DNA from 2 places in the Vogesella indigofera genome. Region 1 is predicted to be linked to the other one. Evidence: predicted binding sites of a transcription regulator. Region 1 holds the regulator's gene; the other holds the start of a gene.
What was found. The regulator sigma-54, encoded in region 1, starts transcription at its own class of promoters, with help from an activator protein. The targets are predictions, from matches to a motif close to CTGGCACGCTTCATGCTT.
Positions count from the first base shown of each region.

Region 2: the regulator sigma-54 is predicted to act here: its motif matches at 2,467-2,484, upstream of glnK (P-II family nitrogen regulator).

Region 1 covers NZ_JAQQLA010000012.1:115,267-119,618, forward strand. The annotation lists gene kdsC (3-deoxy-manno-octulosonate-8-phosphatase KdsC) at 1-174, shown strand, start outside; gene lptC (LPS export ABC transporter periplasmic protein LptC) at 171-734, shown strand; gene lptA (lipopolysaccharide transport periplasmic protein LptA) at 724-1,233, shown strand; gene lptB (LPS export ABC transporter ATP-binding protein) at 1,230-1,958, shown strand; gene PQU89_RS16255 (RNA polymerase factor sigma-54) at 1,962-3,404, shown strand; gene hpf (ribosome hibernation-promoting factor, HPF/YfiA family) at 3,467-3,787, shown strand; gene ptsN (PTS IIA-like nitrogen regulatory protein PtsN) at 3,950-4,352, shown strand, end outside.
Region 2 covers NZ_JAQQLA010000004.1:359,592-363,943, reverse strand. The annotation lists gene PQU89_RS07460 (glutathione S-transferase N-terminal domain-containing protein) at 1-77, shown strand, start outside; gene PQU89_RS07455 (ClpXP protease specificity-enhancing factor) at 87-506, shown strand; gene PQU89_RS07450 (ammonium transporter) at 753-2,057, opposite strand; gene glnK (P-II family nitrogen regulator) at 2,081-2,419, opposite strand; gene PQU89_RS07440 (accessory factor UbiK family protein) at 2,670-2,960, shown strand; gene PQU89_RS07435 (YifB family Mg chelatase-like AAA ATPase) at 2,965-4,352, shown strand, end outside.

The DNA.
Region 1 (4,352 bases):
ATGAGCCGCGTCGGTCTGGCGGTGGCGGTACCGGACGCACCCAGCTTCGTGCGCCAGCACGCCCACTTCGTCACCGGCTGCAGCGGCGGCCAGGGCGCGGTGCGCGAACTGTGCGAGCTGATCCTGCAGGCGCAAGGCAACTACGACCGCCTGATGGCCGGCTACCTGGCATGAACCGCGCCGCCCGCCTGTTTCCGCTGGGCCTGATGCTGGGCATGGCCCTGCTCGCCTTCTGGCTCAATGTGCTGACCATGCAGCGCGGCGATGCGCCGGGCAAGATCGACCTGAGCCGCCCGGAATACACCATCAACCGGCTGACGGCGAAGCGCTTCGACGCCCAGGGCCGGCCGCAGCAGTACCTGCAGGCAGCCCAGATGTGGCAACTGCCGCGCAATCCGAATGTCTATCTCAGCAAGCCGCGCATCGAAGTCTTCCAGCAGGGCATCCCCGACTACACGGTGACGGCCGCGGCCGGGCGCTACCACAAGCAGCAGAAAACGGCGGACTTCAGTGATAATGTGCGCTGGGAACGCAAGGCCACCGCCGCCGCCCCGGCCATCCTGCTGCAAACCTCGGTACTGCATGTCGACACCGTCGCGCGCAGTGCCAGCAACCGCGCACCGCTGGTGGCCGACTACGGCACCTCGCAACTGAAATCGACCGGCTTCATTTACCAGCAGGACAGCGGCCAGCTGAACCTGCTGTCCAACGTAAGGATTACCTATGCGCCATAGTGTGCTGATCGCGCTGACCGCCCTCGTGCTGAGCGCCCCTGTCATGGCTGAAAAGGCCGACAGCGAAAAACCGATCGAACTGTCCGCCGACCGCGGCTCGCTGGACCAGAAGAAAGGCGTGACGGTATGGGAGGGCAATGTCGTGGTGGTACAGGGCACGCTGAACCTGAAAGCGCAGCGCGTGACCGTGACCCGCGACGCGCAGGGCAACCAGCAGCTGCAGGCGCAGGGCAGCCCGGTCACCTTCCGCCAGAAGGTCGACGGCAGCAATGAATATGTCGAGGGCAGCGCCAGCAACGTCAACTACAACACTGCGGCCAACCTTGCCACCCTGACCGGCAACGCCCGCGTCAAGCGCGGCCAGGACTCGGTCAGCGGCGCCGTCATCGTCTACAACACCGCCACCGAAACCTACCAGGCCAGCGGCGGCACCGCCGCCAGCGGCACCAGCGGCCGCGTGACGGTGATCCTGCAGCCCAAAGCACAGGGTACGCCATGACCCAGAGCCAGCTTTCCATCCAGCACCTGAAGAAGACCTTCAAGAAGCGCACCGTGGTGCGCGACGTGTCGCTGGAGATCGCCAGTGGCGAGGTGGTCGGCCTGCTCGGCCCCAACGGCGCCGGCAAGACCACCAGCTTCTACATGGTGGTCGGGCTGATCGCCGCCGATGCCGGCGAAATCCGCCTCGACGGCCAGACCATCACCCACCTGCCTATCCACCAGCGCGCGCGGCTCGGCCTCGGCTATCTGCCGCAGGAAGCGTCGATCTTCCGCAAAATGACGGTGGACGAGAACATCCGCGCGGTACTGGAGATTGCCGGTCTGAAGGGCGAGGAGCTGGAAAACGAGCTGACCCTGCTGCTGGACGACCTCAACATCAGCCACCTGCGCGACAGCAACGCGCTGGCGCTGTCCGGTGGCGAACGCCGCCGCGTGGAAATAGCCCGCGTGCTGGCCACCCGCCCGCGCTTCATCCTGCTGGACGAGCCGTTTGCCGGCGTCGATCCGATCGCGGTGATCGACATCCAGAAGATCATCGCCTTCCTCAAGGAACGCGGCATCGGTGTGCTGATCACCGACCACAACGTGCGAGAAACGCTGCGCATCTGCGATCGCGCCTACATCATCTCCGAAGGCAGCGTGCTCGCCTCCGGCCTGCCGGAAGCGCTGGTGCTGAACGAACAGGTCCGCCAGGTGTATCTGGGCGAACACTTCCATCTGTAAGCCATGAAACAGACCCTCCAGCTCAAAACCAGCCAGCAACTCACGCTCACCCCCCAGTTGCAGCAATCGATCAAGCTGCTGCAGATGTCGACGCTGGACCTCAGTACCGAGCTGGAGCGCTACCTGCTGGAAAACCCGCTGCTGGAACGTGCCGACAGCGACAGCCACGACGAGCCCGACAGCCCGTTGCCGGTGCTGACACCCGGCGGCGACACACCGGTGACGGACAGCGGCAGCGAGGCGGAGCGGCCGGAAGCGGACAGCAGCCGTGACGACGGCGAACTGCTCGGCGACTGGGGCAGCAGCGGGAGCGGCAGCAGCCGCAACGATGACGACGACGAATTCGACCCCATTCTCAACACCCCGTGCCGGCCGTCGCTGCGCGAGCACCTGACCGCGCAGATGGGCGAAACCCAGCTCAGCCAGCGCGACAAGGCGCTGATGTCGCTGCTGATCGACGAACTGGACGACGACGGCTATCTGCCGACCTCGCTGGACGACATCGCCGCCGAGCTGCCGCTGGAGCTGGAAGTGGAAGGCGACGAACTGGAGTGCCTGCGCAAGCTGCTGACCCAGTTCGAGCCGACCGGCATCGGCAGCCGCAACCTCACCGAATTCCTCAGCCTGCAGCTGCAGCAACACGCGGCACCGGCCGCGGTGCGCCAGCTGGCGCTGGACATGGTGCAGCAGCACCTGCCGCTACTGGGCAACCGCGACTTCACCAAGCTCAAGAAGCTGCTCGCCATTGACGAGCAGCAGCTGAAAACTGCCCACGCGCTGCTCGCCAGCCTGCGGCCGCGCCCCAGCAGCGGCTTCGATCAGGGCGAGACCCACTACGTCGCCCCCGATATCCTGGTGGTGAAGCGCCAGCAGCGCTGGGTGGCGCGCCTCAACCAGGGCACGCTGCCCAAGCTGCGCGTCAACCAGATGTATGCAGGCATGCTACAACAGAAGGGCAGCAGCCATAATCTGGGTGGCCAGCTGCAAGAGGCACGCTGGCTGGTAAAAAACATTCAACAACGGTTTGACACCATCCTGAAAGTGGCAGAATCTATTGTTGACAGACAGCAAGCGTTCTTTGAACAAGGTGAAGTGGCCATGCGCCCGCTTATCCTGCGAGACATCGCGGAAGAACTCGGTCTGCATGAGTCAACCATCTCCCGTGTCACCACGCAAAAATACCTGCTGTGCAGCCGTGGCTTGTTCGAACTCAAATATTTCTTTGGCAGTTCGGTCGATACTGACAGTGGTGGCGAGTGTTCCGCCACCGCGATCAAGGCACTGATCCGGCAGATCATTGATGCGGAAGACCACAACAAACCGCTGTCTGACAGCGCCATTGCAGACAAGCTGATCGCACAAGGTATTCAGGTTGCAAGACGTACCGTAGCCAAGTATCGTGAAGCCATGCAGATCCCGCCGGTCAGCCAGCGCAAGAATTTTTAGGTTGTTCATAACAAGATCGCCATGCCCAGTCCGGATATGGCACCAACAGAAGGAGTTAGGGTATGAACCTCAAGATTACCGGCCTCCACCTCGACGTTACCCCGGCGCTTCGTGACTACATCGAAAGCAAACTGGAACGCATTACCCGCCATGTCGATAATGTGATCGGTGTCAACGTGACACTGTCTGTCGACAAACTGGTACAGAAAGCCGAAGTCAATGTTCATCTGGCAGGCAAGGACATCCATGCCGAAGCCACCGAAGCGGACATGTACGCGGCCATCGACCTGCTGACTGACAAACTGGATCGTCAGGTACTGAAATTCAAGGAAAAACAGGTCGAGCATCGCGCACCGGTACCGCAAGAGCAAGCGTCGCTCTGATCAGGATTTGCTGAACAAAAACGGATAATGCAAGCGCTGCTTGCTTATCCGTTCTTTTTTTGGCTACCGCTTTTTCTCCTGACGATCATCCTGCGCTTTCCGCTATGGTATTCCGTGGACTCGGCGTAGAATGGCCCTCGATTTTTTCGGGCAAATGGCATTATGGGCTTGATCAGTAAAATACTCTCCGTGGACAACGTCATTGCTGACATGGACGTTTCCAGCAAAAAACGACTCTTTGAACAAGTCGGCCTGATGGTCGAAAACAGTCACGCCATCGCGCGCAGCGATGTCTTCGACAGCTTGTTTGCCCGAGAAAAACTCGGCTCCACCGGCCTGGGACAAGGCGTCGCCATCCCGCACGGCCGCATCAAGAGCCTGAAGGAAGCCACCGGCATCTTCATCCGCCTGAAGGCACCGATTCCGTTCGATGCCCCCGATGGCAAACCGGTCTCGCTGCTGTTCGTGCTGTTGGTGCCGGAACAGGCCACCGACATCCACCTGCAGGTGTTGTCCGAGCTGGCTCAGCGCTTCTCCAGCAAGGCGCTGCGCGAACAGATGAACG
Region 2 (4,352 bases), on a different contig from region 1:
AGTACGCCGAGCGCCTGTTCCAGCGCCAGTCGTTCATCGATTCGCTGACCCCGGCTGAAAAAGCCATGCGCAAGTAAGGGACCGCCGTGTCGACCAGTACCAAGCCCTACCTGATCCGCGCACTACACCAGTGGTGCACCGACAACGAGCAGACACCGTACCTGGTGGTGCATGTCGATGGCAGTGTCACGGTGCCGCTGGAGTTCGTGAAGGACAACGAGATCGTGCTCAACATCGGCTACAACGCCACCAAGAACCTGCAGATCGACAATGACTGGTTGTCGTTCTCGGCGCGTTTTGGCGGGGTCAGCCGTGACATCTGGGTGCCGATCGGCAATGTGCTGTCCATCTTCTCGCGCGAAACCGGCGAGGGCATGGGCTTCGAGCTGGAGCCGGTCACCGGCGAGCGGCCGCAGCCGACGGCAGAGCCGGAGTCGGCCGCGACCGACACACCGGCCAGCGGCAAGGACAAACCGTCGCGTTCGCACCTGCGTATCGTCAAGTAAGTCACACGACTGCCGCTCCCACTAAAAAAACCGCCCGCTGTTGGGCGGGTTTTTTTTGTGGCACAAGTGGCAAGGTTGGCCGCAGGCAGTCCGGGAGCTTGGGCGCAGGGTAGGGGCGGTTGCCAGCGGTACTGTCTCTGCGTGTGCCCGTCAGGTGAGTGTCGCCGCCGTGGCGGCAAGAAAAAACCGCCCGACAGGCGGGCGGTTGTGATTGCGGCCAACGTTGGCCGCAGGTGGTCGGCAGGCTTACTCGATACGTTCGCCGTGCAGCGCAACGTCCAGGCCTTCGCGTTCTTCTTCTTCGCTGACACGCAGCCCCATCACCGCATCGATGATCTTCAGCAGCACGAAGGTGACGATGGCGCAGTAGACGGCGGTCGCCAGCGCGCCTACGGTCTGGGTCATCACGCTGCCTTCCACGCCGCCGATTTCCTTCACCGCAAACACTCCGGTGAGGATGGCGCCGATCAGGCCGCCGACACCGTGCACACCGAAGGCATCCAGCGAATCGTCATACTTCAGCATGTGCTTCAGCGAGGTGGCGCTCCAGTAGCAAACCAGACCGGAAATCAGGCCGATGGCCAGTGCGCCTTTGGCATCGACAAAACCGGCGGCCGGGGTGATGGCCACCAGGCCGGCGACGGCACCGGAGACGATGCCCAGTACCGACGGCTTGCCCTTGGCGATCCATTCCGCCGCCATCCAGGCCAGTGCCGCCATGCCGGTGGCAACCTGGGTAGCGACCATCGCCATCGCGGCACGACCGTCAGCCGCGACCGCCGAGCCGGCGTTGAAACCGAACCAGCCTACCCACAGCATCGAGGCGCCGACCATGGTCAGCACCAGGTTGTGCGGCGCCATCGCTTCGCGGCCGTAACCGACCCGCTTGCCCAGGACCAGTGCCGCCACCAGACCGGCAATACCGGCGTTGATGTGCACGACGGTGCCGCCGGCGAAGTCGAGTACTCCATGGTCAAACATCCAGCCGCCCGGTGCCCACACCCAGTGTGCGACCGGGACGTACACGACCAGCGACCACAGTGCCATGAACACCATCATCGACGAAAACTTCATGCGTTCGGCGAAGGCACCGGCGATCAGCGCCGGGGTGATGATGGCAAATGTCATCTGGAACATCATGAACACGCCTTCCGGAATGGAGGCCGCCAGTGGGTGTACCGTCAGCTTGGCTTCGTCCTTCAGGTAGAGCATGCCGTCGAGGAAGATGCGGTCAAAGCCGCCGATGTACGGGTTGCCCGGCATGAACGCCAGGCTGTAACCGATTACCGCCCACAGCACGGTGATCATGGCGCAGATGGCAAAACTTTGCATCAGCGTGGACAGTACGTTTTTCTTGCGCACCATGCCGGCGTAGAACAGGGCCAGGCCGGGAATGGTCATGAACAGCACCAGCGCGGTGGAGGTCAGCATCCAGGCGGTGTCGCCGCTGCTGATGGTGCTGGTGGCGACCAGCTGCGGCAGGTTGGCAAAGCTGGGTGCCGCGAATAGTGCCGACAGTAGCGCCGAGGCGCTGATGGACAGTTTCTTCATTATGTTTCCCCTTGCATCAAGCTTCAGACAGCATCGGCGCCGGTTTCGCCGGTGCGGATACGAACGACTTGCTCCAGATCCATCACGAAAATCTTGCCGTCACCGATCTTGCCGGTGCGGGCGGCGCTCTCGATGGCCTCGACCACCTGATCCAGCAATTCGTTGGCGATGGCAATTTCCAGTTTGACCTTGGGCAGGAAGTCGACCACATATTCCGCGCCACGATACAGCTCGGTATGCCCCTTCTGGCGACCGAAGCCTTTGACTTCGGTCACGGTAATGCCTTGAACACCGATGGCAGAAAGCGCCTCCCGGACTTCGTCAAGCTTGAACGGCTTGATAATTGCGCTGACCAGTTTCATGTTTGACTCCTTGATGCGAGGTTGTGCGTAAAAAGACGATTCGGCCAATGCATGAACTGTGCCAGCAATGTATTTCCTTTATTTATCAGCAGCATAGTTTGTGATTTCCTTTTTGGTGCATCATTTTTCGTGCCATGCACTGCAATCCGGCCGCCACATGCCTCAGTGTGGTGCGTGCGTGTTTCTGCAGTGGTGAACGCTTTTTGCTAAACTCAAATTCAATCCACCATGACAAAGTCAAGGAGCTGCCATGCTTAGCCAGAAACTATTCGATGAAATCAGCAACAAGATCAGCGAGACCATCGCCGCCAGTCCTGCCAAGGACATCGAGAAAAACATCAAGGCGATGATGGGCGCCACCTTCGCGCGCATGGATCTGGTGACGCGCGAGGAGTTTGACGTGCAGCAGGAAGTGCTGGCCCGCACCCGCGAGCAGCTGACACAGCTGGAAGCGCGCCTGCAGGCGCTGGAAGCCGCTGCCGTGGTTGAGACCGGCGCTCCTGCGGCTGACGCCCCCGCGGCAGACATCGAAGCACAATAACCCCATGACGCTGGCCGTTTGCTTCAGTCGTGCCCTGTCCGGCTTGTGTGCGCCGCAAGTCAGCGTCGAGGTGCACCTGTCAAACGGCTTACCGTCGTTCACGCTGGTCGGCCTGCCGGATACCGAGGTCAAGGAAAGCCGTGAGCGGGTGCGTGCCGCACTGCTACAGTCTGGCTTTGATTTCCCGGCACGGCGCATTACCGTCAATCTGGCGCCGGACGATCTGCCGAAGGAGTCCGGGCGTTTCGATTTGCCGCTGGCGATCGCCTTGCTGGCCGCTGCCGGGCAATTGCCGGCAGAACAGCTGTCCGGTTATGAACTGGCGGGCGAGCTGGGGTTGGGTGGCGAGTTGCGTCCGGTGCGCGGCGCATTGGCGATGGTCAATGCCGCGCGCGACAGCGGCCGCGCCTTCATCCTGCCGCGTGCCAGTGCCAACGAGGCAGCGCTGGTACACGGCGTCAGCATCTTTGCCGCCGATACGCTGGCCGAGGTGTGCGCGCATCTGGCCGGCATCGCCCGTTTGCCGGAGGTGTCGGCAACGCTGATGCCGCCAGCGGAACAAGCTTATCCCGATCTGTCCGAAGTTCGTGGCCAGGGCGCCGCCAAGCTGGCGCTGGAGCTGGCCGCCGCCGGTGGCCACAGCCTGCTGATGCAGGGGCCACCGGGCACCGGCAAGTCAATGTTGGCCGCACGCCTGCCCGGCATCCTGCCGCCGATGACGCTGGACGAGGCGCTGGAGAGCGCAGCGGTGCAGTCGCTGGGCAGCCAGGGCTTTGCCCTGTCCCGCTGGCGGATCCGTCCCTACCGCTCGCCGCACCACACCGCTTCCGCGGTGGCACTGGTTGGCGGCGGTTCCGAGCCGCGTCCCGGCGAGATCAGCCTTGCGCATCGCGGCGTACTGTTTCTGGATGAGCTGCCGGAATACGATCGCAAAGTATTGGAAGTGCTACGGGAACCGTTGGAGAGCGGCGAGATCCATATCTCCAGAGCCGCGCGGCAGGTAACCTATCCCGCGCGTTTCCAGTTGCTGGCGGCAATGAATCCCTGCCCGTGCGGCTATCTGGGGCATCCGCGCAAACCGTGTCGCTGTACGCCCGAGCAGGTCAGCCGATATCGCGCTAAAATATCGGGTCCGCTGCTGGACCGCTTTGACCTGATGGTGGAGGTCGGTGGTTTGTCGCTTGACGAGCTGCAGGCCTTGCCCAGCGGTGAGGGCAGCCAGGCGGTACGCGAGCGGGTGGGCACGGCGCGCGGGCGGCAGCTGCAACGGCAGGGCAAGATCAATGCCGAGTTGAATTCGGCAGAACTGGCCGAGGTCTGCCCGTTGCCGGCGGCGGAAAGCGCATTACTAAACCAGATGCTGGACAAGCTGGACTTGTCGGCGCGTGCCTA